3 regions of the Streptococcus sp. SI1 genome follow, and region 2 is predicted to be linked to each of the others. Evidence: predicted binding sites of a transcription regulator. Region 2 holds the regulator's gene; each other region holds the start of a gene.
What was found. The regulator NrdR, encoded in region 2, represses ribonucleotide reductase genes. The targets are predictions, from matches to a motif close to ACACNATATATNGTGT.

Region 1 (10,861 bases), on a different contig from region 2:
GACTTGTTTTTTGGTTTTTCTTTTGGCTTGGTCAATGGACGCCTACTTTATGGATTGCTTTTGTGATTTTGTTCAGTGTGGCAACTATTTTGGCGATTGTCAATCGTTCAATGACGCCAGAAAGTAAAGTAACCTGGCTTTTAGTGGCTTTTATTCCAGTCTTTGGACCGTTGCTTTATCTGATGTTTGGCGAGCGTCGTTTGTCTAGAAGTGAATTGAAACAGTTGAAGAATATGGATCAAATGAAATTTCGTGAGGATAATAGTTATGAGTTGCGTTTAGAGTTGAAAAATACAGATAAGTCAGCTTATGGGATTATCAAATCACTTCTTAGCATGGATCATAATGCGGATGTATATGACGGTACGGAATCACAATTTTTCCCTTTGGGCGAAGAAATGTTTCAAAAAATGCTGGAAGATTTGCGTAAGGCAGAAAAATTTATCTTTTTGGAATATTACATTGTGGAAGAAGGTCTCATGTGGAATAGTATTTTGGATATTCTGCGTGAGAAAGTAACTCAAGGTGTCGAAGTGAAGATGCTTTATGATGATATTGGTTGTATGGCGACTCTTCCTGGCGACTACACCAGTCGATTACAAGCTATGGGGATTGATGCCCATAAATTTAACAAAGTGATTCCGCGAATGACAGTAGCCTATAATAATCGAGATCATCGGAAAATTCTTGTTATTGATGGGCAGATTGGCTATACTGGAGGGGTCAATTTAGCAGATGAATACATTAATCACATTGAGCGTTTTGGTCACTGGAAAGACGGTGGGATTCGTTTAAATGGCCGTGCAGTAAAGGCCTTGACACGTCTTTTTCTTATGAACTGGTATATCAACCGTGGAACTATTAGCGATTTTGATCAATATCATTTGGACAACAAAGCAATAGATGCACCAGGACTTTATATTCCGTATGGAAGCGGACCTAAGCCTATGTACAAAGCTCAAGTTGGGAAAAATGTTTATCAAAATATTATCAGTCAAGCGACAGATTATGTGTATATTGCTACACCGTACTTAATTATTGATTATGACTTGACAGAAGACATTAAAAATGCAGCTATGCGTGGAGTAGATGTGCGGATTGTGACTCCTTATATTCCAGATAAAAAGCTTATTCAGCTCATTACACGAGGTGCTTATCCAGACTTGATGGCAGCTGGGGTTCGGATTTATGAATATACTCCAGGTTTTATTCACAGCAAGCATGTGGTGGCAGACGATGATTTCGGTGTGGTTGGAACAATCAACTTTGATTATCGAAGTCTGGTTCACCACTATGAAAATGCTATTTTGATGTATAAAACGCCTTCTATGTTTGACTTAAAACGGGATTTTGAAACCCTTTTTGAGAATTCTCAAGAAATTCATGAGGATACTATTAAAAATACTTGGTATCAACGTTTAATCAAAGAGATTGTCGAATTGTTTGCGCCGATGCTATAAAAATTTCTCTTGTATAGGAGGAATTTTTTCTTTTTTACGAATAATCTAGTAAAAAGGATGTAAAATGGTCAAAGAATTAACAAGTGAAGAAAAGGAATTCTTGAAAAAGTATATCACGTTAGGTTATCATCGTTTCCGAGAATTGGAATATTACAGTCTACTTTTGCACAAGATGCAGAACTTATCAGAATGAGGCTGACAGATAGAGAAGATTTTGATATACTAGATAAGACTGATATCAAGGAGAATCTTTTATGTATGATACAATGCCTGAACAAGGTACGAAAGAGACAGTAGCAGAGGCGCTTTACGAAGAGAGCAAGAAAAATGCTACTTTTATAGAGCCAACTTCAACTCCTTTTGTGTTATTACTTTTGTGGAGTGCATTGCTGAGTGGTTTAAGTGTTGCGAATCCATTGTTGACCAATCTTTCTACGAATCTGCAATCTCAAAATCTGTATGCAGGATGGGCAATAGCACAAGGACAGGTTATTTATGGAAATATTTATGGAACGAGTGGATTGCTTTATTATCTAGCTAATTGGGCGGGCAATCTCTTGCTGAACAATATTTTATTTGCAGCAATGCAGTGTGTGGCTTTATTTGTTGCTGGCATTTTTCTTTTCAAAATTGTTTACCAATTAACAGCGGTAAGGAATAATTCTATAAAAATTGTTTCGTTATTTTATGGCTTAACTTTAGTTTTAGGCTGGGGTGGCTTATATTCTAGTATGTTTGCCTTCCCTTTTGTATTTGGTGCACTGTATTTTCTGGTACGTTATGTAGCAGGAGAGGCTAGCGATAAAGGCTTTATTGGTTTTGGTGCGCTTGGTGCGCTGATGTTTATGACAGATCCGTTAACGAGCTTGGTGTTTTATGCAACAGCCTTTATTGCTCTTTTTGTTTATAATATTGTCACAAAGCAAAAGGCACGTGGTTTGTATCAATTTTTGGCTACTCTTGTGGGCTTTTCACTTATATTCTATCCCTTGGGCTATTATACGGTTTTAAATGGTACTTTTGGAGCGGCAATTAGTCAAATCCTTTATCCATGGGAGAGTCTTCGTTTTTCTGGGCAGCCTTTATTGCATAATGGTTTGCTTTATAGTAGTTTACTCATTGGGCTTGGAGTATTAGGGACTTGGATAAGAAGTTTTTCATTGCCAGCAAATTCTGTGGAACGCTTTCTGCAGCTACTGAGTTTTTTTGCTTCGTTTATCTTAGTTTCATTTAATTTCTTTTTGACAGAGCAAGGTGTTTATCAGTTTCTATCGATTTTGCCGTACTTCATGGTTTTACTCAGTTTATGGTTAGGAAAGAGTAAGCTGAACAGAGGTGGACGTCATAGTCGTGTGCGAAAATCGTCGTCTATTTTAGGAAGCTATATTGTCAAAAATGCTTTTTTACCCGCTTTAGCAGTCATTTATTTAATTGGTTTTCCTCTTGTAAATCACTATATTTTATCTTCAGGTGAAGCAAGTGAACGTGCATCTGCTGCAAATTATATCAAAAATAAAGCAAAGAAGACGGACAAAATATATGCTTGGGACAAAACGGCGCTGCTCTACCAAGCGAGCGGACATTTATCTGCGGTACCGATTTTAACACCTGGCTTGTACCAAGGAACCGCTGAAAATAAAATGGCTTTGGTCAGGAGTTTGAAGGAAAATAGACCCGCTTATATTTTAGTTCACAATCAAGTGCCGGTTCTTCAAGATGTCCAAAAGCAATTAAAAGAGAACTATCAGTTGACAAGCTTGAAACTCAATCATTTCAAGTTGTATAAGCTGAAATAATAAATCAATATCTTGTGTTTAAAATAAAATTTTAAGTTTTTTAACACAAGATATTGATTTTTTTTATAAGAGTGATATAATATGGTTTATATGAATGGAGGAGCTTATGATTGCATTAAATGAAGAGACGATACAAGGATTTGCAGATATTTATGTAGAAAAACGTGATGGCCGTCGCGTGGCTTTTGACGCAGATAAGATCTACAAGGCACTTGTCAAAGCTAGTCAAGAAGTAACGACGATGACTCCGTTATTAGAAGCAAAACTTGAAGGCATTACCAATAAAATTGTAGCAGAAGTGATTGCGCGCTTTCCTGCAGGTGTTAAAATTTATGAAATTCAAAACATCGTTGAACATGAGTTGTTGAATGCGAATGAATATGCCATTGCAGAAAGCTATATTACTTATCGTACGCAACGTGATTTTGCGCGCTCAAAAGCGACAGATATCAACTTTACAATCGGTAAATTGCTCAACAAAGATCAAGCAGTTGTTAACGAAAATGCAAACAAGGACAGCGATGTTTTCAATACTCAGCGTGATTTGACAGCAGGAATCGTAGGGAAATCAATCGGTTTGCAAATGTTACCGCCGCATGTGGCAAATGCGCATCAAAAAGGAGATATCCACTATCATGATTTGGATTATAGCCCTTATACACCAATGACAAACTGTTGCTTGATTGATTTCAAAGGGATGTTGAAAAATGGTTTTAAGATTGGAAATGCAGAGGTAGAAAGTCCAAAGTCGATTCAAACCGCGACTGCACAAATTTCTCAAATCATTGCGAATGTCGCCTCTAGTCAATATGGTGGTTGTTCAGCTGATCGAATTGATGAAGTTTTGGCACCCTATGCTGAAAAGAATTATGAAAAACATCTGACAGATGCGCGTGAATGGGTCACTCCCGAAAAGCAAGAAGAATTTGCTTGGACAAAAACGAAAAAAGATATCTATGATGCTATGCAATCTTTAGAATATGAAATTAATACCTTGTTTACATCAAATGGACAAACCCCATTTACATCGCTTGGTTTTGGTCTTGGCACCAATCGCTTTGAAAGAGAAATTCAAAAAGCCATTCTTCAGATTCGTATCAAAGGACTTGGATCAGAACACCGTACAGCTATCTTCCCTAAATTGATTTTCACTTTAAAACGTGGTTTGAATTTAGAACCTGGCACTCCAAACTATGATATTAAGCAATTGGCCTTGGAATGTGCTACGAAACGGATGTACCCAGATGTTTTGTCTTACGATAAAATTGTAGAATTAACAGGCTCTTTCAAAGTTCCAATGGGTTGTCGTTCTTTCTTGCAAGGTTGGAAAGACAAGAATGGGCAAGAAGTCAATTCTGGTCGGATGAATCTTGGTGTTGTGACGGTCAATCTTCCACGAATTGCCCTTGAATCTGAAGGCAACATGGAGAAATTCTGGGAAATTTTTAATGAGCGGATGAATATTGCTGAAGATGCGCTCGTCTACCGTGTCGAACGCACCAAAGAAGCGACTCCAGCTAATGCTCCTATTCTTTATCAATATGGTGCTTTTGGAAAACGTCTAGGTAAATATGATAAGGTGGATCAACTCTTTAAGCATCGTAGAGCCACAGTTTCTCTCGGCTATATTGGTCTGTATGAAGTGGCGACAGTCTTTTATGGTGGTGAATGGGAGCACAATCCAGAAGCCAAGAAATTTACAGTCGATATCGTTCGTGAAATGAAACGCCGTGTAGAAGAATGGTCTGACCAATATGACTACCACTTCTCTGTTTATTCTACACCGTCTGAAAGTCTGACAGACCGCTTTTGTCGTCTGGATACAGAAAAATTTGGTCTTGTAAAAGATATTACAGATAAGGAATACTATACGAATAGTTTCCACTATGATGTCCGTAAAAATCCGACACCATTTGAAAAATTAGATTTTGAAAAAGATTATCCAGCGGCCGGGGCTTCAGGAGGCTTTATTCACTACTGTGAATATCCTGTTCTACAACAAAATCCGAAAGCACTCGAATCAGTCTGGGACTATGCTTACGATCGTGTGGGCTATCTTGGAACCAATACTCCGATTGACCATTGTTACAAGTGCGATTTTGAAGGGGATTTCACGCCAACAGAACGTGGATTTACTTGTCCAAACTGCGGCAATAGTGATCCTAAGACAGTTGATGTTGTGAAGCGAACTTGTGGTTATCTTGGAAATCCTCAAGCCCGTCCGATGGTAAATGGACGTCACAAGGAGATTTCAGCTCGTGTTAAACACATGAATGGTTCAACAATCAAGTTCGAAGGACATCATGTAGAAAAGTAGGAACTTTCATGGGAAAATATCAATTAGACGATAAAGGAAAAGCACAAGTCACACGCTATCATGAAAAACACTCCAAGGGTGGAGTAAAGAAACAAGATCGAGTTGCTAAACTGAGAGAACAATTTTTACAAAAAGTAAGTGCGAAACAATAAAAGAAGAAGTGAGATGACATCGGTAAATCTCACTTTCTTTCTATCAGGGAGAAAAAATGGAATTGAGAAGACCGGGGCTAGAAGATAAAAACGCTGTGATGGCTCTCATAATGGAATTTGAAAATTCAAATGCCGCACACGATGGTGGTTTTTGGAACAAGGAGGATTTTGATTATGAAGATTGGATTGCTGGGAACCGAAATTCAGAAATGGGTCTCAATATTCCTGATACTTGGGTGCCAGCTATACAATTTGTCGGGTTTGATGAAGGACAAGCAGTTGGTTTTTTAAATTTGCGCCTGAACCTAAATGAATACTTACTCGAACACGGTGGTCATATAGGCTATAGTGTTCGTCCATCTATGCAAGGGAGAGGCTATGCCACTTCGATGCTGAAAGAAGGACTTCTTGTTGCTGCTTCAAAGAATATTCACCAAGTACTGGTGACTTGTGCAGTAGATAATCCAGCTAGTAGAGCAGTAATTTTAAAAAATGGTGGAATATTGGAAGATATACGACATGGAACAGAGCGTTATTGGATGGACTTAGATAAGGAGTAGTGTATGGAGTTACGAAGACCGGGATTGGCAGACAAGACAGCAATACTTGAAATGATTGCAGAATACAAAGAGCAGGGGCTTCCCATGAATGGCGGGGTAGAAAGCGCTTGGGCACGAGCAGCAAACTATGAAGATTGGTTACAAATTAATCGTGATCAAGAAGCGGGCTTGCATTTGACAGAAGGGCGTGTTCCGGCAATTTTGTTTACTTCCTTTGATTCGGACGGTCGTGCATTAGGTTTTTTAGGACTTCGTATGACACTAAACGATTTTTACGCAGAGTTAGGAGGGCATGTTGGCTATGGCATTCGCCCTAGTGAGCGGGGGAAAGGGTATGGTAAACAACAATTAGCCTTGGCTTTACTTGAAGCCAAAAAATTAGCGCTCTCTCCCGTTCTGATTACTTGCGATATGGATAATGCTGCTAGTCGAGCAGTGATTTTGGCCAATGGTGGAGAGTTGGAAGATGTACGAGCTGGGAAAGAGCGTTATTGGATAGAGTTGGGGTAGAAAAATGACATGGAATACACCGAAGCCAGGTGAGTGGAAAAGCGAAGAGTTAAGCAAAGGACGTATTATTGACTATAAAGCCTTTAATTTTGTGGATGGTGAAGGGGTGCGTAATTCCCTCTATGTCAGCGGATGCATGTTTCATTGTGAGGGCTGCTACAATGTAGCGACCTGGTCTTTCAATGCTGGGATTCCTTATACGCAAGAGCTAGAAGAGCAAATCATGAAAGATTTGGCTGAGCCCTATGTTCAAGGTCTGACCTTGCTAGGAGGAGAGCCTTTTCTGAATACTGGAATTCTCTTGCCCTTAGTCAAGCGTATTCGACGAGAGTTGCCTGACAAGGATATTTGGTCTTGGACAGGTTATACTTGGGAAGAGATGATGTTGGAAACACCAGATAAACTCGAACTTCTTAGTCTCATTGATATTCTGGTAGATGGTCGTTTTGATAAGGCAAAACGAAATCTCATGTTACAATTTCGAGGCTCCTCTAATCAGCGTATTATTGATGTACAAAAGTCTCTTAAAACTGGAGAAGTCATCATTTGGGATCGATTGAATGATGGCACAGAAAGTTTTGAGCAGGTTAATCGGGATAAAACAGAATAAAACTATAAAATGGCATGTTCTTAATTGAAATGAGAACTGCTTTTTATTTTTTGGATGTTTAGAAAATAAGATAGATGGCAGAAACTTTACAGAAAGATTGCAATTTTTAAATATTATTTAAAAGTTAATTCTTTTATGCTCTAATGGGTTAGATAATGTACATAGGAGTTTATAATGCCAAAAAAGAGGTCACATCGTTATAGGAAACAAGGTAGAATCTTTAACCTTGCTCTCTTAGTTGTGTTTGTATTGTTAGCAATCTTACTCGTTTTTTTCATGTTTCGGTATAATATTCTAGCATTTCGATATTTGAATGTTTTACTATCCACTTTGTTAGTAGCTGTAGCATTAGGAACTAGTTTTTTAATTTTCAAAAATAAAGCGCGTGTCACAACGACGATTATATTGCTTTTAGCTATTCTAGTAAGTTCAGGTGCTCTATATGCCATTAAAGAAGTGTTAGATTTGTCTAATGGGCTAAACGCGACATCAAATTACTCCGAATATGAAATGAGCGTGGTGGTGCCAGCGAATAGCAATATAAAGGATATCAGTCAAGTGAAAACTGTTCTAGCACCAACGGGAAATGATGCAAATAATATCAAAACATTGACAGATAATGTAGCCCAAACTAAGAAAGTTAATTTGGCGGTTGCTCAATCCTCTTCTTATCTAGCAGCTTATAATTCTTTAATGAATGGTGAAGCTAAGGCCATGGTTCTAAATAGTGTTTTTGAAAGTGTTATCCAAAACGAGCATCCCGATTACGCTTCAAAAATCAAAAAAATCTATACTTACAAAATTAGTAGAAAAATTACAAACGCTCAGTCACCAGCAACAAATAATAATGTCTTTAATATTTATGTCAGCGGAATTGACACTTATGGCCCGATTTCATCAGTTTCCCGTTCAGATGTCAATATTATTATGACAGTTAATCGCAAGACTAAAAAGGTACTGTTAACAACAACACCGCGTGATGCTTATGTACCGATTGCTGATGGTGGCAACAATCAAAAGGATAAATTAACACATGCTGGCATTTACGGTGTGGAAGCATCTATTCATACGTTAGAAAATCTTTACGGAATCAAAACAAACTATTATGTTCGACTGAATTTCACTTCTTTCCTTAAATTGGTAGATTTGTTAGGCGGTATTGATGTTTATAATGACAAAGAATTTACTGCTGCAAATGGCAAGCACTATGCTGCGGGAGATATTCATTTAGATTCAGAACAAGCATTGGGATTTGTTCGAGAGCGTTATGCATTAAGTGGTGGAGATAACGATCGTGGTAAAAATCAAGAAAAGGTCATTGCGGCAATTATTAAAAAGTTGACTTCCACAAGTGCTTTGAAGAATTATAATGCGATTATTTCAGGATTACAAGATTCAGTTCAAACCAACATGAGTATTGAAACGATGATGAATCTCATTAATACCCAGTTAGAAACTGGTGGTAGTTATACGGTTAGCTCGCAAGCGGTTACCGGAGAGGGAAGAGTAGGTCTTCCGTCTTATGCTATGCCAGATGCGAATCTTTACATGATGGAATTAAATCAAGATAGTTTGAATGCAGCCAAAGCAGCAATTCAGAAAGTAATGGAAGGTAAATGAGATTGATTGATATTCATTCGCATATTGTATTTGATGTGGACGACGGTCCCAAGACACGTCAAGACACGCGAGAGCTTTTGACGGAAAGTTATCGCCAAGGAGTCCGAACGATTATTTCGACTTCTCATCGTAGAAAGGGTATGTTTGAAACGCCTGAAGAAAAGATTGCGGCGAATTTTCATGAAGTTCAGCAAATCGCTAAAGAAGTGGCAGATGATCTCACTATTCTCTATGGTGCTGAAATTTATTATACTAGCGATATCTTAGAAAAACTTGATAGAAAAATCATTCCAACTTTAGGTGGGACGAGTTATGCTCTAATTGAGTTTAGTATGATAACACCATATAGAGATATCCACAGCGCGTTAAGCAATGTTCTGCGTTTAGGAATTACACCAGTTGTAGCCCATATTGAGCGCTATCATTGTTTGGAAAACGATGTAAAAAAGGTGCAGGATTTGATCAACATGGGTTGTTATATGCAAATCAATAGCTCCAGTGTACTAAAACCCAAGTTATTTGGCGAGAAATATAAATTCATGAAGAAGCGAGCACAATTCTTTATGGAACAGGATTTGGTCCATTTTGTAGCAAGTGATATGCATAATTTAGGGCCACGCCCTCCTTATATGGAGGAAGCCTATCACATCATTTCTAACAAATATGGCAACGCATATGCAGACCAGTTATTTCGTAAAAATCAAGAAATATTATTAAAAGATGAATTAATTTAGGAGAAAAAATGAAAAATCAGAGTAATCAAGCAGTAGAAATTGATATCTTGTCATTAATTAAAACCTTATGGAGAAGAAAGTTTATTATTGTAGTGACAGCATTTGTGATGGCTATTTTCGCTTTAATCTACAGTACTGTTATAGCAAAACCATCTTATAGTAGTACAACACGTATTTATGTTGTTAATCGTCAGCAAAACGATAATTCTACGCTTAACCAGGATTTACAAGCTGGAACATACTTAGTTAAAGACTATAAAGAAATTATTTTATCTCAAGATGTATTAACTAAAGTAATTGCAGATTTGAAATTGAAGCTGCAACCAAGTGAATTGGCTAAAAAAATCAATGTTACTGTTCCAACAGATACACGAATTGTATCTATTGCTGTTTCAGATGGTAATGCTGAAGAAGCTGCTCGCATTGCTAATAGTGTTCGTCAAGCTGCGGCAGAGAAGATTATTGCTGTAACAAAAGTAGCGGATGTTACGACGCTAGAAGCAGCAGAAGCACCAAAAGAACCTTCCTCTCCAAATATTAAACGAAATACTTTGATTGGTTTTCTTGCAGGAGGCATGCTTATGTCTGTTATTAGCATTGTTGTGGAAGTTTTAGATGATAGAATAAAGAAACCAGAAGATGTAGAAGAAGTAATGGGAATCACTCTGCTTGGAGTTGTTCCGAATATGAATAAGCTAAAATAGGAGAAAAGGAATGCCAAGTTTAGAATTAGTGAAAAGTAAAATCAGAGAATTAAGAAAATCAGAGGAGTATTATAATGCTCTGCGAACCAATGTCCAACTTAGTGGTGATAATATTAAGGTTATTGCAATCACTTCAGTTCAGCCTGGTGAGGGGAAATCAACAACTTCCACAAATCTAGCTATCGCTTTTGCTCGTTCAGGTTATAATACCTTGTTGATTGATGCGGATATCCGTAATTCCACAATGTCGGGGGCCTTTAAAGCCCGTAATAAGATTACAGGCTTGACAGATTATCTAGCTGGTGCAGCCGATTTATCAAACGGGTTGTGTGAAACAAATATTGAAAAATTATTCGTGATTGAAGCAGGGCAAAATTCTCCAAATCCTACTGCACTTC
Region 2 (10,861 bases):
GAAGGTAAACCATTTGAAGTTCATGTAGTAGAGGGGCAAACAGTCTCTGCAGGTGATCTGTTGGTAACGGCAGATTTAGGAGCTATTAAAGAAGCAGGTCGTGAAATATCAACGGTTGTTGTCTTCACAAATGCACAAGCGATTAAATCTGTATCAGTTGAAACATTCGGCAAAGTCGCTGCTAAGACAGTGGTGGCTAAAGTAGAATTGTAAGATAGAAAAGAGAAATCATGGCAAAATTCCTGACTTTAAATACTCATAGCTGGATGGAAGAAGAGCAAGAAAGCAAGCTAAATCAGCTAGCTGAGCGTATTCTTCAAGAAAAATATGATGTCATTTGCCTGCAGGAAGTCAATCAATTAGTGGAGTCTGAACAGGTTGTTCAGGCTCCCTTCTATTATGCAGTAGATGGCACCATTCCGATTCACCAGGACCACTATGTCCTGTGTCTGGTTGAGAAACTAGCTGAGGCAGGACTGGACTATTACTGGTCTTGGGCCTATAATCATATTGGGTTTGATATTTACAATGAAGGGGTCGCGATTTTGTCAAAAACCCCGTTGACTGCAAGAGAACTTTTGGTGTCTGATGTCAATGATCCAACAGATTATCATACGCGTAAAGTCTTGTTGGCGGAAACGGAGCTTGAAGGACAGCCCATCACGGTCGCTTCCTGTCACTTATCTTGGTGGAATAAAGGTTTCCAAGGAGAATGGGCTAAGTTTGAATCAGAGCTCTTGCAAGTTCAGACTCCGCTCGTTCTCATGGGAGATTTTAACAATCCTGTCGGCTATGAAGGCTATCAGCACATTCTAGAAAGTTCGCTTGCTTTGCAAGATAGTCATGCAGTTGCTAGTACAGTTGTTGGTACAGCAACAGTTGAAGGTGATATTGCTGGTTGGGCAGAAAACAAAGATGCTCTAAAAATTGATTATATTTTTACCAGTAAAGATTTTAACATTGAGAAATCAGCTATTGTCTTTGATGGACAGCGTGGTCCAGTTGTTAGTGACCATTTTGGATTGGAAGTAGAAATTGCGTTTTAGCAAGTAAAAAGCGAGAAAGTTTCGACATCATTTTCTCGCTTTTTTATTTTTTATTCTCTAGAAGAGTGGCGTTTTCCAGCAGTGATAGCGGCGGCCTCAGTCATGGAAATTACTCTATCAAACCGTGTATTACGCGGCATATTATTGATGTTGTACCAATAAACACTGGCAGCTCCATTACGAGCCACATAAACGGTTCGTTCCTGTTGTTGCGCTGCAGCAGCTTTTTGTGCTTCTTCTTGTTGTTTTTGAGCTTCGGCAGCTTTTTGTGCTTCTTCTTGCTTCCTTTTAGCTTCAGCAGCTTTCTGAGCCTCTTCTTGTGCTATCCGCTCTTTTTCTGCTTTAGCTTTTTCTTCTTGCTCCTTTTTATCTTTTTGTGTAGATGAACTGCTACTTGATAGGCTAATTTTTGCAGAAGAGGAGGAGCTGGAAATAGTTTTGGTAGCTTCTGTATTCGAAGAGCAGCCAGAAAGGATAATGCAGGTTAGCAGGATACAAGAGCAAGCTGCAATTGTTTTCTTTAACATCATCATAATAATCTCCTTTGTACAAAAAATGATAACATTTGTCGAAAGCGTTATATAAAAATTTATCGAAAAAGAGAATAACAGATTGATTGATATTGTCCAATTTTTAGGAATCGATAGACCTGGTTGTACTAAAACTGCTGCCTTTTGTTATTTCTTAAAACATGGTATAATGAAGTATTAAGAGTTCAGGAGGGAAGCAGATGCGTTGTCCTAAGTGTGGTGGTAGTAAGTCAAGCGTTATTGACAGTAGACAGGCTGAAGATGGCAATACAATTCGTCGTCGTCGTGAATGTGATGAATGTCAATATCGGTTTACAACGTATGAACGTGTAGAAGAGCGGACGCTCGTTGTCGTAAAAAAAGACGGTACACGAGAACAATTTTCAAGAGATAAAATCTTTAATGGAATCATTCGTTCGGCACAAAAACGTCCTGTTTCTAGCGATGAAATTGAAGCAATTGTTAGCAGAATTGAGCAAAAAGTTCGCAGTAGCAATGAAAATGAGATCGCCAGTGAGTATATTGGTGGTCTAGTAATGGAAGAGTTAGCTGAGTTAGATGAGATTACTTATGTTCGTTTTGCTAGTGTTTATCGTAGTTTTAAAGATGTGAGCGAACTGGAAAGTCTATTGAAGCAGATTACAAAATCCGCTAAAAAGAAAAAGGAACAATAAATGAAACCAAATGATCAATTTTCTTTTGTGAAAAATAATCTGATCAGTCAGGATAGTACAAGTTTGATTCGTCTGTATTTGCCAATTTTAGGAATCGATGCAACTACTATCTATCAATATTTTCTTGCTTTTTGGGATAATGGAAAATCATCTTATACTGTTGGGCACATTTTGAATCATCTCAATCTGGGAATGAATGCCTTACAAAAAAGTATAAACATTTTGTCCGCTATGCAGTTAGTGGAGCTGTATCAAGGAGAAAATCATTTCCAAATCTATTTGAAGTCCCCACTGTCGCCACGTGAATTTTTAAGTAATTCTGTTTATAGACGCTTGCTAGAAAAGAAGATTGGTGAAGCTGCGGTAGAAGCTTTATTACCTAGTCAACCAAAGGGGCAGAAGCAAAACGTGAAGCTTTCAGATATGTTTCAAGTAGAAGATACAAAAACAGAATTGCCATCAAAGCAGAATCATTTTGAGCTGGACTATTTTAAACAATTGATGGCACGTGAAAACTTGCGTTTTGATAATGAAAAAGAAGATTTGCTGGTACTCTTTGCCATTGCAGAGCGACAAAATTGGACTTGGTATGAAACGTATCTGTTGGCAAAAGAAACTGCTGTAGGGCAAGTAATTTCCACGAAGCGGATGCAGCAAAAATTACAGCAAAAAGTTTCAAATGAACTGTTTTCAACTCAAGAGCAAACGATTCTTCGAGAGGCTAAGAGTAAGGCAGCTGTGCAATTTTTGGCGGAAATCAAGAAAACTAAGCATGCAACGATTACACATGGGGAGCGTCAGTGCTTGACAGAAATGGCAAATTTGGGCTTGTTAGATGAAGTAATCAATGTGATTTTACTATTGACTTTTAATAAGGTAAATTCAGCCAACCTTAATGAAAAGTATGCTTTAAAAGTAGCAAATGACTTTTCCTATCAAAAAATCTTTTCAGCTGAAGAAGCTGTGGTGTATATTCGTGAACGTTACCAAGCACAGCATAGCAAAAAAGCAGCGAAAGCTTCTGCTCCAAAAAGTAATGTGCCTAGCTGGAGCAATCCTGATTATAAAAACGAAACCAGTGCTGAAAAGCAAGTAGAATTAGAAAAACAAAAACGTAAATTGTTAGCCAAATTAGATCAAGGAGGTGACTAGATGGAACGTGTTGGACAAGCAATGTCACGTAGAAATGGTGCGCAGCAATTTGATTATGATAAATTGGTCGAGCAAATCATGGCTGATCCAGATGTGGCGGCTTTTATCCAGTCAGAAGGGATGACACCAGCTGAAATCAAACGAAGCATTTCTAAGTTTAATCAGTATATTTCTGAGCGAAATCGTTTTTTACTAAGCGATGAGGCTTATATTGCTAAAGGATATAAGCCAATTTTAGTGAAAAATGAGGGATATGCTGATGTTTCTTATGAGGAAACTCCAGAGCTAGTTGAAGCACAGAAGCAAGCGGCTATCAATGCACGTTTAAATTTGATTAGCCTTCCAGCTAGTCTCAAGGAAGCTAGTTTAGCAAAAGTAGACTTAGACGATGTTGGTCGTTACAAGGCTTTTGAGCTGCTGACGAATTTTGTAGCAGATTATCCAAACTATAAAAAAGCCCTTTATCTTTATGGTGATTTTGGCGTAGGAAAAAGTTACATGATGGCTGCGCTGGCACATGATCTATCAGAAAAACGTAGTGTTTCTACGACGTTACTCCATTATCCTAGTTTTGTATTAGATATAAAGAATGCTATTTCTTCTGGTCTGGTTAAGGAAAAGATTGATGAGGTAAAAGTAGCACAAATCTTGATTTTAGATGATATTGGTGCGGAGCAATCAAGCCCTTGGATGCGAGATGAGATTTTGCAGGTTATTTTACAGCATCGAATGCAGGAAAATCTACCAACTTTCTTTACATCGAATTTTAATTTTACGGATTTGGAACGCCATTTTGCTACATCCAAAAACGGAGATGAAACTTGGCAGGCTCGTCGAGTTATGGAAAGAATCAAGTTTTTAGCAGAGGAAGTTCGTCTGGAAGGAGAAAACCGACGATGAATGAAACAATTGATTTGATGAAAAAGCATACTTCTGTTCGTCGTTTTACAGAAGAACCGATTTCAGAAAAGGGACTACGCGCCATCATTGACGCCGGTCGAGCGGCATCCAGCTGGAAGAATTTTCAATCTTATTCGATTATCGTTGTTCGTAGTCAGGAAAAAAAAGCAGCCTTGTTTGATTTGGTGCCTCAAAAGGCTATTCGTCAGTCGTCGGTTTTTCTGCTTTTTATTGGAGATTTGAATCGGGCTAAGAAAGGGGTATGCCTTCATACGGATACGTTTTATCCGCAAGGAGTGGAAAATATTTTGATTAGCTCTGTTGATGCTAGTCTAGTTGCGCAGAATACCCTGCTGGCGGCTGAAAGTTTAGGTTATGGCGGAGTTATCATTGGCTTGGTTCGTTATGCATCTAGGGAAATAGCAGAGCTTTTTAACTTGCCGAACTATACTTACCCTATTTTTGGAATAGCTTTGGGGAAGCCAGCTCAACACCATACTGTTAAACCGCGATTGCCATATGAAGCAGTCGTTTTTGAAGAAAAATATCAAGAACAGGATGTGTCCATTATTCAGACTTATAATCAGGTTCAAGCGGACTATGCTGGGAATCGAGCAACAGATACGTAGAGTGAGCGATTGACGGCCCAATTTGCAAAAAAGCCAAACCTTGCTAGTCAGAATCTATTACAAGACAAGAAATTATTATAAATAAAGGGTACAGCTTTTGCTTACACCCTTGAAAACAGAAAGAGGAATACTATGGCTTTACCAACCATTGCTATTGTTGGCCGTCCCAATGTCGGCAAATCAACGCTTTTTAATCGGATTGCTGGAGAGCGGATTTCCATTGTTGAGGATGTTGAAGGAGTAACTCGGGACCGTATTTATGCAACGGCTGAGTGGCTGAATCGTAAATTTAGCATGATTGACACAGGTGGGATTGATGATGTGGATGCACCTTTTATGGAGCAGATCAGGCATCAAGCGGAGATTGCTATGGAAGAAGCAGATGTCATCGTTTTTGTAGTGTCAGGAAAAGAAGGCATTACAGATGCAGATGAATACGTAGCACGCATACTTTACAAGACACATAAGCCGATTATTCTAGCCGTCAACAAAGTAGATAATCCTGAGATGCGGAGTGAAATTTTTGATTTTTATGCTCTTGGTTTAGGAGAGCCTTATCCTGTTTCTTCCATTCATGGAATTGGTACAGGGGATATCCTAGATGCAATTGTTGAAAATCTACCGAAGGAAGAAGTGGTTGAAAATCCTGATATGATCAAATTCAGTCTCATCGGTCGCCCCAATGTTGGTAAATCTAGCTTGATCAATGCGATTTTGGGAGAAGAACGTGTCATCGCTAGTCCTGTGGCTGGAACTACTCGTGATGCAATTGATACGGTTTTTACGGACGGTGAAGGTCAAGAATTTACCATGATTGATACCGCTGGCATGCGCAAGTCTGGTAAGGTCTATGAAAATACTGAGAAGTACTCTGTTATGCGGGCTATGCGAGCAATTGACCGATCTGATGTGGTACTCATGGTACTCAATGCTGAAGAAGGGATTCGCGAATACGATAAGCGTATCGCAGGTTTTGCTCATGAGGCGGGCAAAGGAATTATTATCGTTGTTAATAAATGGGATACATTAGAAAAGGATAATAAGACCATGCAAAATTGGGAAGCAGATATTCGTAATCAATTTCAGTATCTCTCTTATGCACCGATTATCTTTGTCTCAGCTCTAACCAAGCAGCGTTTACATAAGCTGCCGGACATGATCAAACAAATTAGTCAGAGTCAAAATACCCGTATACCGTCTGCAGTACTCAATGATGTCATCATGGATGCCATCGCCATCAATCCAACACCGACTGATAAAGGCAAACGACTAAAAATCTTCTATGGGACGCAAGTTGCAACCAAACCACCAACCTTTGTTATCTTTGTCAACGAAGAAGAGCTGATGCATTTTTCTTATCTGCGCTTTCTTGAAAATCAGATTCGTAAGGCATTCGTTTTTGAAGGAACTCCGATTCACTTGATTGCCAGAAGGCGGAAATAGGGCGGAGCTAGCTAAACAAAACATAACATAACATAACATAAAAATAGTAGTGGCAGTATGAGGTGATTAATCTGATGTGCTTATGTAAGAAAGAATATAAATGGGACGAAATACTATAACAATCAAAGAAAACATTTTCTAAAAGAAAGCAAGAAAAACCTTGCTTTTTTTCTTTATACTGAAAATATGATATAATGAATAGATAAAATAAAGGTGGTACTTATGGCAAAATTAATTCCTGGGAAGATTCGGACAGAAGGGATAGCTCTTTACGAAGCAGGGAAAATTGAAATTCTCAAGGTGAAAGATCAGATGATTTATAGCCGAGTGGAAAATCATAATCTCCGATATAGTTTGAATGATGAAGCTATTTTTTGTGCTTGTGATTTTTTCCAAAAGAAGAAATATTGTGCCCATTTAGCAGGGGTAGAATATTTTCTGAAAAATGATCCCGAAGGGAAAATTGTTTTGACCAATCTGGAAGAAGAACAGACAAATTCAGAAGAAACTCAAACGAAGGTTTCTTTTGGGAGTCTTTTCTTGGATAGGATTCTTCCACCAGAAGATGTAGCTATTCGGTACGAATTATCTGCCGTTGGGCAAGAAGATGATTATACGGGACAATTTTTGTGGACATTGCGCATCAGCCGTTTGCCAGATGAGCGCTCCTATGTTGTTCGAGATATTTGTGCTTTTTTAAAAATTGTTGAAAAAGGTGATTATTATCAAATTGGCAAGCATTATTACGAAAAAATCCAGTTAGCAGCCTTTGATGAGGCTAGCCAAGAGGTGATTGAGTTTTTACGAGGGCTTGTTTCTTATCAACAAACTCAAGATGCTTCTTTTATCTTTCCAAATGCTGCTAGACATCTTTATTTTCCGTCTAGTTTATTTGAAGAAGGTGTGAGCCGACTTATGAATTTGCCACATTTCCGCTTAGAATACAGTCTTTATGACTATGACGAAGTTTTTTTTCAAGATTTACATGCCGAAGTAGGAATTTATAATTTCAAAGTAGAGGAAAATTCGGATTATTTTGAACTTGTCATTACAGAGCAAAATTATAAAATCCTATACGATGGGGACTTTATTTTTTATGGAAATCATTTTTTCCAACTGACGGAACAGCAAAAGCGTATTATTCGGGTGATTCGAGAATTACCTGTGGATACTGATCGGAAAAAACGGCTTCAATTTGATACAAGTGATCAAGCGAAACTGGCTTCAGGATTACTAGAATTTCAAAAAGTCGGCTCTATTCATGCACCGGAAAGTTTGGTGATTCATACGTTTGTTCCAGCGTTTGAGTTTGAATTGTTGGATACGAAAGAAATCAGCCTCAAAATTCAGTTTGATTATGGAGATCGTATAGTTACCAGTCGTTTGGAGTTAGAAAAATTACCATTTGCTAGTGATTTTCAACTGGAACAGAAAGTTTTTCAACAAACTCTATCTGCTGGCTTTGAGGCGGATTTTGTGAGCAAACGGCTTCCTTTGCAACCACAAGAGATCTACTCATTTTTCACTTCCATTCTTCCACGTTTTAAAGATTTAGGGAAGGTAGTGGTATCAGACAACCTAACAGCTTTGTACCAAATTGAAAAACCGGCCGTTTCTATTCAGACAAATGGTGGTTTGTTGGACATTGGTTTTGACTTTACAAGTATTGACCAGATGGAAGTGGATGATGCTTTAGAGGCTCTTTTTTCAGCCAATGATTATTTTGTCAGTCGTTCTGGGAAGGTCCTCGTTTTTGATGACGAAACAAAAAGAGTCAGCAAAACTTTACAAGATTTACGAGCAAAAAAAGGAAAAGGGGGCATTTTCCAGACCCAGCGGATTACTGCTTATCAGCTATCTGAATTATTCAAAGATCAAGAAAAGGTGAGTTTTTCGGAGGAGTTTCGTCATTTAGCCTTTGATTTGACACATCCAGAGGAGTTTGTTCTACCGCCATTGAAAGTGGAAGCAGCTTTGCGCGATTACCAAGAAACTGGTGTCAAATGGATGTCTATGCTTCATCATTATGGTTTTGGTGGTATTTTAGCAGATGATATGGGGTTGGGGAAAACACTCCAAACGATAGCCTTTTTAAGTAGCAAACTACAAAAAGAGACGAACGTCTTGATTTTGGCTCCATCTAGTTTGATTTACAATTGGCTAGATGAGTTTACAAAATTTGCACCAAAAATGGATGTAGCCGTTATTTATGGATTAAAACCAATTAGAGATAATTTGATTGCGGAAAGACATCAGGTGATGATTACAAGTTATGCCTCTTTCCGTCAAGATGTCGAAGAATATAGCCGATTGAATTTTGATTATCTCTTTTTAGATGAAGCACAAATTATGAAAAATGCGCAGACTAAGATCGCTCATCATTTACGAAACTTTGAGGTCAAAAATACCTTTGCTCTTTCTGGAACACCGATTGAAAATAATCTCGGCGAATTATGGTCGATTTTTCAAATTGTTTTGCCAGGCTTATTACCTAGCAAAAAGAACTTTTTGAAACTGCCTGCAAAAACTGTTGCTCGTTTTATCAAGCCTTTTGTCATGCGACGGAAGAAAGAAGATGTTTTACAAGAGCTGCCCGATCTTATTGAGGTTTCTTATCGCAATGAACTAGCAGATAGTCAAAAGGCCATCTACTTAGCGCAGCTAAAACAAATGCAGGAACGCGTACTTACTTCCACAGAGGAAGAACTGAATCGTAGCAAAATGGAAATTTTATCTGGTTTGATGCGGTTACGTCAAATCTGCGATACTCCCGCGCTCTTTATGGAGGACTATCATGGAGAGAGTGGCAAACTAGAAAGCTTGATGGAACTATTAGAGCAGATTCAGACAGGAAGCCACCGTGTGTTAATCTTTTCTCAATTCCGAGGAATGCTAGATATTATTGAAGAAGAATTGAAAAAGATGAAAATGGAGACATTTAAAATTACAGGTTCTACACCAGCAAAAGATCGACAAGAAATGACAAATGCTTTTAATAATGGAAAAGGGGATGCCTTTTTAATCTCTTTAAAAGCTGGAGGTGTTGGTTTGAATCTAACTGGTGCTGATACTGTTATCTTAGTAGACCTTTGGTGGAACCCAGCGGTAGAGTCTCAGGCAATTGGTCGAGCTCACCGTATGGGTCAAGAAAGAAATGTAGAAGTGTATCGATTGATTACGAGAGGAACGATTGAAGAAAAAATTCAAGAATTGCAGGAAAGCAAGCGGCATCTCGTATCAACTATCCTAGATGGAACAGAATCCCGTAGCAGCCTAACTGTTGCTGAAATACGAGAAATTCTAGGAATTTCTACAGAAACACTTGAAAAATAGCACCAATAGGTTATAATGAAGTGTTGAAAGGAAATGTGCCCATGAAAGAAAAAACTTTTCCATTGATTTCTGATGATGAGATTATGCTATCAGAAATGCTGCGTATGAATCTTTACGATGAAAGTGATCTTATCAGTAATATTAATGGTGACTATGTTGATAAGAATTACTTAGAATGGGAACCAATTGTAAAGAAAATTGTAGACAGTCAAGTAAAAGAAGGGAAAGCTTACCAAGCAACTTCAGCTATTCCGTCTGCTGAAGTCGCCAAACCTGCCCCAAAAAGCTATGCAGAATTGGCTAGAGAAGAAGCCAGAGCAGATTTAAAAAAGAAACGCTCAGCAGCTTATTTGACTTCAGACTTTATAACTAAAAAACGCTCCCATCCTGCTGTTAATAATGCTAATACAGCTATTTCACATCAACCAACAGCATTTTTCCAAAAGGAAAATGGTAGTGGGTTATCAAAATATAGTCGAAATTTAAAGCAGGATCATTATATTTTAGCAGATATCAACGTAAATACCTCTTTGCCGAAGGAATCACCAAAAAAATCTAAAAATAATTATGACTTTTTAAAAACAAGTCAAATTTATAACAAAAAAGAATTGCAAAATCAAAGAGAACGTCGGATAGCGCAGGAGTTAAATTTAACACGATTGGAAGAAAAATAATCGAATGTTGACAAAAAGTAAAGACGTTTTGGTGTGAACGCGATTTCACCTATTTAATGTTCTTTGTATTTAAGGAGAAATTATGACAAAAACCTATCATTTTATCGGGATTAAGGGCTCTGGAATGAGTGCTTTAGCATTGATGCTGCATCAAATGGGACATCAAGTTCAAGGAAGCGATGTTGAAAAATACTATTTCACTCAACGTGGCTTAGAACAAGCAGGAATTAAAATCTTGCCTTTTGACGAAAAAAATCTTCAAGCAGATGTAGAAGTTATTGCAGGAAATGCTTTCCGTCCGGATAATAATCTTGAAATTGCTTATGCCGATGCAAATGGTATTTCTTATAAGCGTTACCATGAATTTCTTGGAATCTTTATGCGTAATTTTGTCAGCATGGGGGTGGCGGGTGCACATGGAAAGACATCAACAACTGGCATGTTGGCACACGTCTTATCAAATATTACAGATACTAGTTA
Region 3 (10,861 bases), on a different contig from region 2:
CTTATTATTTAGAAGCAAGTGATTACCAAAAAATACTGCAAGAAATCTCACAATATGAACAATGTACCCAGGAATGATTTCCTGGGTATTTATTGTAAATGTTAGGACAAAAAGAATAATTAATACATAAATTATACATGAAAGCGCTTGCTAAAATAGATTTAAAATAGTATACTAAATTTAAGGTATACGGTTTTAAAAAGGTGATAAGAGTGTGTATCGCTCTTATTTATAAAAAGTTGATGTATTCAACATGCAATGATAAAAGGAGAAATATATGAAAAAATTTATTTTTCGTTTAACAATTTTGTTATCTGCTCTCTTTCTCTTTCCTTTCCAAGCAGTTGAAGCTTGTACAGGTTTTATTGTTGGGAAGAACTTGACAGCAGATGGTTCGACTTTGTATGGTCGTACAGAGGATTTGGAGCCTCATCATAATAAAGTTTATAAAGTCCATCCAGCTAAGGACAATAAAGCAGGTGCAAAACTGATTGATGAAGCCAATGGTTTTGAATGGCAGTTACCTGCTCGGAGTTATAAATACACTTCGGTTTCAGACGTCACGCCAAAAGAAGGTATTTTTGACGAAGTAGGCTTTAATGAACATGGAGTATCTATATCAGCCACTGTTTCTGCAAAAGCAAATAAAGCTATTCAAAAAGTTGATCCTTATGTAAAAAAAGGTTTAGCAGAATCTATTATGACTACAGTCGTTTTACCACATGTCAAAACGGCTCGTGAAGGTGTGGAACTCATCGCGGAGATTGTCAAAAAGCAAGGTGCTGCTGAAGGCAATATTGTGACAATTGCGGATAAGACGGGTGTTTGGTACATGGAAATCCTCTCTGGCCACCAATATGTTGCCATTAAGTATCCCGATGATAAATATAGTGTTTTCCCTAATACTTTCTTCTTAGGAAATGTTGATTTTAATGACAAGAAAAATGTCATTGCTTCAGAAAATGTAGAAAAAGTAGCACGTGATGCTCATTCTTATAAAGAAATCAATGGCAAGTTTCATATCTCCCAATCTTATAATCCACCAATGTCAGAGGCAGATCGTTCGCGTGCTTGGGCAGGTATTAAGGCTTTAAATCCAGATGCACCGATCAATTATGATGATAAATATTTTGATTTGTTGCAATCTAGTAATAAAAAAATTAGCGTTGCAGATGTGATGCGGATGCAGCGGAATCGTTTTGAAGGAACACAATTCAAACCACTAGACCAAATGGAATTAGATGGTAAAGGGATTCCTCAACGTGGAAAAGTAGATCCAGTCTATAAATATCCGCTTGGCAATCCAAACGTAATGGAAGCACACATTTTCCAATTGAAAGATAATATCCCTGCCAGCATGGGTGGTGGTACGATGTGGCTTTCCGTTGGAAGTCCTCGTTTCGCTCCATACCTACCATATTATGGAAATATTACCAATACGTATTCAGCTTACCAAGTTGATACAACGAAGTACGACAAAAATTCGTGGTATTGGGTTGCATCTCACATTTACGATATGGCGGCCAAACACCAAAAATTATTTGGCAATAGTGTACAGGAAAAATGGAAAGCTTTAGAAGCACAATGGATTGAAGAACAAGCTAAGGCTGATGAACAATATGCGGCTGCAGGTGGGGCTTCGCCAGAGGAAGTGACTGCAGCTAGTATGGCACGTGCGGAGAAAGTCTTTAAAGAAATGAAAGCTCTAGAAGCTGAAATGGAAGAAAAAATCAAAAATGAGCAAACACCACCAAGCTCTAGTTCAGGACCATCTTCAAGTTCTCCGGATTCTGAAAAACCAAAACCAAGCGAAATTTCTGACACCTTAATGGATACCGCTACAGGTGTTCGCTTACAAAATGCAGATTTAGTGAAGGCTAAGCTAAAATTAGCAGTTAAAAAGACGATTGAAGAAAATGCAGATAGCTATGATATTACCTTAACTAATCCGAAAGGTAAAGTGGTATCACAAGTCAGCTCAACAGTAGTGACAGTACCAGTAAAGAAAGGCGCTACTGTGGAATCTGTTTATGCTATGAAAGACGGCAAACAAGCAGAAAAATTTGATTTTGTTCTTAACAACGATCAAACGATTAGTTTTAAAACAACACACTTTTCTATCTACAAGATTCATTATAAAGTTGTAAAAGAAGCACCAAAACAAAATAAACATGGATTCCTTCCATCAACTGGTGAAAAGGTAACATTTCTTGGATTGGTAGGAGTCGTTATTTTAGGAATTGTTATCTTCATTCTAGCAAAACGATCAAAAAAGAATAAATAGTTGAATAGACTAGCGATAGCCTAATAAAACTAATAACCCCCAAAGTTGAACAAGAAATGTTCTCTTTGGGGGTTTTATATGTAATAGATAGTTGCATAAATTGACAGTAATCATACTAAAATTGACGACCATACTTATCAAAATGACGCAATTGAGTCACAATACAAATGAAAGGAGAAGAGTGTATCAAGCTAGAAAATCGATTAAAAGAGCTTCGAGCGTGAGAGCTGAAAAATTCAGAAACAATTGGAATCACAAACTAAAAATGAGTAACTTTATCAGAAGAGGTTTAAAACTCTGGAGTATAGTACGATTTCGCTAGATGTGATGACAATTTAAAAATTTTTTGGTATACTAACATCATTTAGGTTAACCATTACTAGAAATAGTCTTTCAATTTAAGGTAGCTTATTTCCTTATGTAACACTTGTTTTATCTTGTATGGGCAATCTTATTTCCAAATGGCTAAAGCAGATTTGCCATTTTAAATTGCCAACCGTTACATTTCCTGAAGATGTGTTAGCCTTGATGAAGATTGATGATGAAGCGGAATGGGAAGCATATTATGATCAGTTAAATCAATTTGTTTTACTAGCGTTCTATGTCATCTTGTTGTCCATTTCACTTCTATTACGTGAAATTCAATACTTTAATTAATAATTGTGGTATTCTTCGCCTTTACATCAATATGATGAATATCTCTATGGTGAAGAGTTCTTTCAAAAAAATAGCCATTCTAAGGAGAATCATTGATGAAAAAAATAGCCCATATTGGACTTGGAATTTTAAAATTATTAGGACTTATTATTTTAGTCATAGCTATCAATAGCATCCCCATGTTATTTTTAGCTAAAGGACAAAATCTACCAATGTATGCAGAAATTTTGTTCGTTTTGGTATATCTTGTGATTGTGTTTTTTGCTATTCGTACTTTATGGAAGAGATACCAGACTCATGCCTCAGAGAATGTGAAGAGTTTGTCTTTTTCATGGGGAGATTTTGGAAAAGCCTTGTTATTCTTTTTAGCGGCAAGAGTGGTAGCAGTAGTTGGGACTTATCTAAATATCTTTTTAACAGGGCAAAGAACTACCAGCAACGATAACGCTTTACAAAGTCTAGGAAAAATTATGTCAGTTGATCACATCTTTTTTGCTTTGTTATATGTTGTAACAGTGGCACTAATAGCACCAGTGATTGAAGAATTGGTATTCCGTGGCTTTGCGACAAGGTTTTTCTTTGGAAAGAGTCAAAAACTAGCAGCAGCTATTGTGACATCCATCATCTTTGCACTTCCTCACATCTCAAAATGGACAGAATTTCCACTTTACTTTTCGATGGGGTTAGTCCTTTATGCCGCTTTTGCACGTCGGGAAAATCTGAAAGATTCAATGGTTGTGCATATTTTAAACAATACACCAGCAGCTCTAGTTATGCTGTTTGCGATGTTTCGATAGTGGTTTAAAAATGGCAAATCATTCATAATTTAAAATCAAAAACACGAAAGGAGTAGTACTACTTGTTGTTGGTATATCCCATTCGTGTTTTTTTATTATCAGATACTAGCTTTCTTAGTTGATAGTTTATAACCCATAATTATAATCATCATCTTGCATAGCTTCAACTTCGCCAAGTAGATAACCGTTTCCGACTTGGGAGAAGAAGTCATGATTAGAAGTTCCAGTTGAAATACCATTCATAACAATAGGATTGACATCATCAGCAGTATCAGGAAAAAGTGGATCTTGTCCAAGATTCATGAGAGCCTTATTGGCGTTGTAGCGAAGAAAGGTTTTGACTTCTTCTGTCCATCCAACACCATCATATAAGGTTTCAGTATAACCTTCCTCATTCTCATAGAGGGTGTAGAGAAGATCATACATCCATTCTCGAAACAGTTCTTGTTCCTTTTCTGATAATTCATTGAAACCCAATTGGAATTTATATCCGATATAAGTTCCATGGACAGATTCATCACGGATAATCAATTTGATAATTTCAGCAACGTTAGCTAGTTTGTTGTTGCCCAGATAGTAGAGTGGAGTAAAGAAACCAGAATAGAATAGAAAGGTCTCTAAAAACACACTGGCAACTTTTTTTTCAAGAGCATTTCCATTAAGGTAAATTTCGTTGATAATTTCAGCTTTCTTTTGCAAATAAGGATTTGTATTGGTCCATTCAAAAATTTCATCAATTTCTGATTTTGTATTAAGCGTTGAAAAAATAGATGAATAGGATTTGGCATGAACAGACTCCATGAATTGGATATTATTCAATACAGCCTCTTCATGGGGAGTGCGAATATCCCCTCGGATCGCTTCGACACCTGATTGGGATTGCATGGTATCAAGAAGTGTCAGCCCGCCAAAAACTTTACCAACAAGGTCTTTTTCTTTAGCTGATAATTTTCTCCAATCATCTAAATCGTTGGAAAGAGGGATTCGTGTGTCGAGCCAGAATTGTTCAGTCAGTTTTTCCCAGGTGGACTTATCGATCACATCTTCTATAGCGTTCCAGTTAATGGCTTTGTAGTAAGTTTTCATAAAGAGTATTTCTCCAATTTAGTAGTAATTATTATGCAACCTTTAGTTTCATAGAACCTATTTCAATGATATCATATTTTTTTATTGAGCTACAAATGATGACTGTTCCAGAGATAACAACAAGAGAAGCATAGTATGGTCCCCATTTGCTATTTAAACAAGCAGTAATAGTTTTTTCCATTAAATCACACAGCTTTCACATTGGTTAGCCCCAACTTCGCCGCCATCATCAGTGAAGGTACGGACGTAGTAGATGGACTTGATACCCTTGTTGAAGGCGTAGTTACGCAGGATAGAAAGGTCGCGGGTTGTTTGCTTGCCTTCTTTTTTCCACTCATAGAGGCCTTTAGGAATATCGCTGCGCATAAAGAGAGTCAGGGAAAGACCCTGGTCCACGTGCTCAGTTGCCGCTGCGTAGACATCAATCACCTTGCGCATGTCCATGTCATAGGCGCTAGTATAGTAAGGAATAGTCTCCGTTGACAGACCAGCAGCAGGATAGTAGATCTTACCGATTTTCTTTTCTTGACGTTCTTCGATCCGTTGGGTAATGGGGTGGATAGAAGCAGAAACATCATTGATATAGCTGATAGAACCATTTGGTGCAACGGCTAGGCGGTTTTGATGATAGAGGCCGTCAGCCTTAACCTTATCGCGCAACTCTGCCCAATCCTCTGCTGATGGGATAAAGATGCCTGCGAAGAGTTCTTTGACACGGTCAGACTGAGGTACAAATTCACCCGTCAGGTATTTGTCAAAGTAAGTGCCGTTGGCATAATCAGATTTTTCAAAGTTGTGGAAAGTCATGCCACGCTCACGAGCGATATTGTTGGATTCAACAAGAGTCCAATAATTCATGAGCATAAAGTAAATGCTGGTAAACTCAACTGATTCAGCTGAACCATATTCAATCAACTGTTGAGCCAGATAACTGTGTAAGCCCATGGCTCCTAGCCCAAAAGTATGAGCTAAGCTATTGCCGTAGTCAATGGTTGGAACAGCTTTGATGTGAGAGCTATCTGTGACAAAGGTCAAAGCGCGTGTCATAGTGCGGATAGATTTTCCAAAGTCAGGGGAAGTCATCATGTTGACTACATTGGTCGACCCAAGATTGCAAGAAACATCCGTTCCCAAATGTACAAATTCTTGAGCATCATTCAGGAGACTTGGCTCTTGTACTTGCAGGATTTCAGAGCAGAGATTACTCATGACGATTTTACCGTCGATTGGATTTGAACGGTTAGCTGTATCGATATTTACGACGTATGGATAGCCAGATTCTTGTTGGAGTTTAGAAATTTCTGTTTCCAAATCACGAGCTTTAATTTTCGTTTTATTAATCTTAGGGTTGGCAATCAATTCGTCATATTTTTCAGTAATATCAATATAAGCAAATGGAACACCGTACTCGCGTTCAATAGAGTAAGGACTGAAGAGGTACATTTCCTCATTTTTACGAGCTAATTCGTAAAATTTATCTGGAATGACAACTCCTAAAGAAAGAGTTTTAACCCGAACTTTTTCGTCAGCATTTTCTTTCTTTGTAGAAAGGAAAGCGATGATATCTGGGTGGAAGACATTGAGGTAAACAACCCCGGCTCCCTGACGTTGCCCCAGCTGGTTAGAGTAAGAGAAGCTGTCCTCAAACAGTTTCATCACTGGTACAACACCAGAAGCAGCCCCTTCGTACCCTTTGATGGGAGCGCCTGCTTCACGCAGGTTACTGAGAGAGATCCCAACGCCACCACCGATACGAGATAATTGCAGAGCAGAGTTAATGGAGCGACCGATAGAGTTCATATCATCTGTTACTTGGATGAGGAAGCAAGAAACTAGTTCACCGCGACGGGCACGTCCTGCATTGAGGAAGCTTGGTGTAGCCGGTTGATAGCGCTGGTGAATGATTTCATTAGCGATATCCTTAGCGATTGCTTCATTACCGTTGGCAAAATAGAGCGCGTTAAATAGAACACGATCTTCCATGCTTTCTAGATAATATTCACCGTCATTTGTTTTAAGAGCATATTGATTGTAGAATTTATAAGCTGCCATAAAAGATTTAAAATGGAAATCTTGTGCATGAATGAAAGCAGCTAATTCTTCAATATATTCAGACGAATAAAGCTGGATGAATTCTTTTTCTAAATAGTTTTCTTGAATTAAATAGTTAATTTTTTCAGTAATAGAAGAGAATTTTTTTGTATTTGGTTCAACATTTTCCTTAAAGAATGCCTCCAGAGCTTCTTTATCTTTGTGGAGCATAATTTGTCCATTGATTGGACGGTTGATTTCATTGTTGAGACGGAAATACGTCACATCTTCTAATTGTTTGAGTCCCATACTATTCCTTTTCTAAATACTAGATTTGCTATTGGCAAAAGAAAGGGCTTCTATGGCTCATAGAAGCGATTGATTTGCTCTATTATAGGTACAATAAAATTATGATAATTTTTTCAATTTAGTTGGTTGAAAACCGGAAAATGCTTCCGTTTGAGTTTGTACAACCGGTGCAGCATTAAAACCTAAGTTTTTCACATGATCGATATATTCAGGCTGTTCGTCCAAGTTGATTTCACGATATTCCACCTGATTGGTGTCTAGAAAACGTTTTGTCATTTTGCACTGAACACAATTATTTTTTGAATAAATAGTTACCATAATAAACTCCTAATTTTTTTAATTCAGTATGGATTAAGTATATCCAAAGCTATAAATTTTGTCAACCATCAGGTTCTAAATATTGTGCTTATTTTTTGTTTTTTGAATTCAATAATACTAGATATGGTATTTTTAAAAAATGGAAAATCAGAGAAGAATCACGCTCTTATCCTCGTTTTATCACATAATTATAGATTGAAAATTTGTTTATAAGTTGAAGATTGAAAATCTCGTTTTAATGAAATTTCAGTAATTATCATAAAAAAGCCTTGATGAATACACATAAAATTCTTGAAAAAATTTTACAAAGATGTTATAATCTAAAATTGTAAGGGTTATCACATATGACCCCAAAAAGATTACATTAAAGGAGAGTCAAACTATGGCTTCTAAAGATTTCCACATTGTGGCAGAAACAGGTATTCACGCACGTCCAGCAACTTTGTTAGTTCAAACTGCTAGCAAATTTGCTTCAGATATTACACTAGAATACAAAGGTAAATCAGTAAATCTTAAATCAATCATGGGTGTTATGAGCCTTGGTGTTGGTCAAGGTGCTGATGTAACAATTACTGCTGAAGGTACAGATGCTGACGATGCAATTGTAGCAATCGCAGAAACAATGACAAAAGAAGGATTGGCTTAACATGACAGAAATGCTAAAAGGAATTGCAGCATCTGATGGTGTTGCTGTTGCTAAGGCATATCTATTAGTTCAACCGGATTTATCGTTTGAGACTGTTTCAGTCGAAGATACGAATGCAGAAGAGGCTCGTTTGGATGCAGCTCTTGAAGCTTCACAGAACGAGCTTTCTGTTATCCGTGAGAAAGCAGTAGAGAGCCTTGGAGAAGAAGCAGCTCAAGTATTTGATGCTCATTTAATGGTACTTTCTGATCCAGAAATGATTGGTCAGATTAAAGAAACAATTCGTGCAAAAAAAGTGAATGCTGAAGCAGGTCTGAAAGAAGTGACAGATATGTTCATCACTCTCTTTGAAAATATGGAAGACAATCCATATATGCAAGAACGTGCAGCAGATATTCGCGACGTGACCAAGCGAGTATTGGCTCATTTGCTTGGTGTGCACTTGCCAAATCCTGCTATGATCAATGAAGAAGTAGTTGTGATTGCGCACGATTTGACTCCTTCTGATACTGCTCAATTAGACAAAAACTTTGTTAAAGCTTTTGTAACGAATATTGGTGGACGTACAAGCCACTCAGCTATTATGGCTCGTACTCTTGAAATTGCAGCAGTTCTTGGAACGAATAACATTACCGAATTAGTGAAAGACGGTGACGTTATTGCTGTAAATGGTATTACTGGTGAAGTAATTATCAATCCAACTGCAGAACAAATTGCAACCTTTAAAGCAGCTGGTGAAGCTTATGCTAAACAAAAAGCTGAATGGGATTTGCTGAAAGATGCTGAAACAGTAACAGCCGACGGAAAACATTTTGAATTGGCTGCGAACATTGGTACACCGAAGGATGTTGAAGGCGTTAATGCTAATGGTGCTGAAGCCGTAGGACTTTACCGTACAGAATTCCTTTATATGGATTCGCAAGATTTTCCAACAGAAGATGAGCAATATGAGGCTTATAAAGCTGTTTTAGAAGGCATGAATGGGAAGCCAGTTGTTGTCCGTACAATGGACATTGGTGGTGATAAAGAACTTCCTTACTTTGATCTTCCAAAAGAAATGAATCCTTTCCTTGGATTCCGTGCTCTTCGTATTTCCATTTCTGATACAGGAAACGCAATGTTCCGTACACAGTTACGTGCCCTTTTGCGCGCATCTGTTCATGGGCAATTACGTATCATGTTCCCAATGGTCGCGTTGTTGACTGAATTTCGTGCAGCAAAAGCGATTTTGGAAGAAGAAAAAGCTAAATTGCTTGCAGAAGGTGTTGCTGTCGCAGATAATATTCAAGTTGGTATTATGATTGAAATTCCAGCAGCAGCTATGTTGGCTGATCAATTTGCAAAAGAAGTTGACTTCTTCTCAATTGGTACTAATGACTTGATTCAATACACAATGGCTGCAGATCGTATGAATGAACAAGTTTCTTACCTTTATCAACCATACAACCCATCTATCTTACGTTTAGTGGATCGAGTGGTCAAAGCTGCTCATGCTGAAGGCAAATGGGCTGGTATGTGTGGTGAAATGGCGGGCGATCAAACTGCTGTTCCACTTCTAGTTGGTATTGGTCTGGATGAGTTTTCAATGAGTGCCACATCTGTTCTTCGTACACGTAGTCTGATGAAGAAATTGGATACGAAGAAGATGCAAGAACTGGCTCAACGCGCCCTTACAGAATGTGCAACAATGGAAGAAGTTCTTGAACTTGAAAAAGAATATCTTGATTTTGAATAATCTCAAAACAGAAACTATTGTCGACAAGGACAATTGTAGTGTTGATGATGGAAAGGCAGGGATAGTAGCATCCCTGCCTTTCTTTGTGATAGCAAAAAATTTTGACACAATAGCCGATTATTAAAAAGTAGTAGGAAAAAATGCGGAGCAAGTCAACCCTTTATTCGTTTTATAAATCTGGAGAAATACTCAATGAAAAAAGATTTATTCTATCTACAACCTAAAGTATACTTCTAATAACCTATTTAAACCTTGTGATAGTGAAGCTATGGGCTTAAAATTTTCAATAATTATTTGCTTGCCCTTTTCTATAGTAATCATTTAGGCTGTCGATGTTCCTTTTTACTTCCTTTTAGCTAATTTTGCTATAATGATAATTATGAACAACTTAATTAAATCAAAATTAGAGTTATTGCCAACTGGTCCAGGATGTTATATCCACAAGAATAAAAATGGTACGATCATCTATGTGGGAAAAGCCAAGAATTTGCGCAATCGGGTGCGTTCGTATTTTCGCGGAAGTCATGATACTAAAACGGAAGCGTTAGTGTCTGAGGTTGAGGATTTTGAGTTTATTGTCACTGAGTCTAATATTGAAGCCTTGTTGCTTGAAATCAATCTGATCAAGGAAAATCAGCCCAAATACAACATCATGCTTAAGGACGATAAGTCCTACCCTTTTATCAAAATCACCAATGAGATATATCCGCGACTTATTATTACACGTCAGGTTAAGAAAGATGGTGGTTTATATTTTGGTCCGTATCCTGATGTAGGTGCTGCGAACGAAATTAAGCGCCTGCTGGATCGCATTTTTCCTTTCCGTAAGTGTACCAATCCACCTGAGAAAGTTTGCTTCTACTATCATATCGGACAGTGTCGAGCTCATACTATCTGCCATAATGATCTACATTTCTTTCAAGAGATGGCTCAAGAAGTAGCAGATTTCCTCAAAGGTCATGATAATAAGATTATTGATGAATTGAAAGGAAAAATGA

Region 1: nrdD (anaerobic ribonucleoside-triphosphate reductase) is a predicted target of NrdR. The motif match lies at 3,300-3,315, and genes of this name have one in related genera.
Region 3: nrdH (glutaredoxin-like protein NrdH) is a predicted target of NrdR. The motif match lies at 7,597-7,612, and genes of this name have one in related genera.

The regions. Positions count from the first base shown of each region.
Region 1 covers NZ_JAQFJE010000004.1:43,171-54,031, reverse strand. The annotation lists gene cls (cardiolipin synthase) at 1-1,460, shown strand, start outside; gene PCY10_RS06195 (hypothetical protein) at 1,525-1,653, shown strand; gene PCY10_RS06190 (hypothetical protein) at 1,715-3,256, shown strand; gene nrdD (anaerobic ribonucleoside-triphosphate reductase) at 3,363-5,573, shown strand; gene PCY10_RS06180 (hypothetical protein) at 5,582-5,725, shown strand; gene PCY10_RS06175 (GNAT family N-acetyltransferase) at 5,782-6,285, shown strand; gene PCY10_RS06170 (GNAT family N-acetyltransferase) at 6,289-6,795, shown strand; gene nrdG (anaerobic ribonucleoside-triphosphate reductase activating protein) at 6,800-7,405, shown strand; gene PCY10_RS06160 (LCP family protein) at 7,580-9,025, shown strand; gene cps4B (capsular polysaccharide biosynthesis protein Cps4B) at 9,028-9,759, shown strand; gene PCY10_RS06150 (Wzz/FepE/Etk N-terminal domain-containing protein) at 9,768-10,463, shown strand; gene PCY10_RS06145 (tyrosine-protein kinase) at 10,474-10,861, shown strand, end outside.
Region 2 covers NZ_JAQFJE010000001.1:20,316-31,176, forward strand. The annotation lists gene PCY10_RS00160 (PTS transporter subunit IIBC) at 1-213, shown strand, start outside; gene PCY10_RS00165 (endonuclease/exonuclease/phosphatase family protein) at 231-1,046, shown strand; gene PCY10_RS00170 (hypothetical protein) at 1,097-1,579, opposite strand; gene nrdR (transcriptional regulator NrdR) at 1,777-2,250, shown strand; gene PCY10_RS00180 (DnaD domain protein) at 2,251-3,402, shown strand; gene dnaI (primosomal protein DnaI) at 3,403-4,302, shown strand; partial or broken gene PCY10_RS00190 (nitroreductase family protein) at 4,299-5,012, shown strand; gene der (ribosome biogenesis GTPase Der) at 5,064-6,374, shown strand; gene PCY10_RS00200 (DEAD/DEAH box helicase) at 6,597-9,707, shown strand; gene PCY10_RS00205 (cystathionine gamma-synthase) at 9,749-10,381, shown strand; gene murC (UDP-N-acetylmuramate--L-alanine ligase) at 10,464-10,861, shown strand, end outside.
Region 3 covers NZ_JAQFJE010000002.1:366,155-377,015, reverse strand. The annotation lists gene PCY10_RS04010 (DJ-1/PfpI family protein) at 1-77, shown strand, start outside; gene PCY10_RS04005 (C69 family dipeptidase) at 278-2,284, shown strand; gene PCY10_RS04000 (hypothetical protein) at 2,810-2,941, shown strand; gene PCY10_RS03995 (CPBP family intramembrane glutamic endopeptidase) at 3,037-3,738, shown strand; gene nrdF (class 1b ribonucleoside-diphosphate reductase subunit beta) at 3,865-4,824, opposite strand; gene nrdE (class 1b ribonucleoside-diphosphate reductase subunit alpha) at 5,005-7,164, opposite strand; gene nrdH (glutaredoxin-like protein NrdH) at 7,264-7,482, opposite strand; gene PCY10_RS03975 (phosphocarrier protein HPr) at 7,865-8,128, shown strand; gene ptsP (phosphoenolpyruvate--protein phosphotransferase) at 8,130-9,863, shown strand; gene uvrC (excinuclease ABC subunit UvrC) at 10,243-10,861, shown strand, end outside.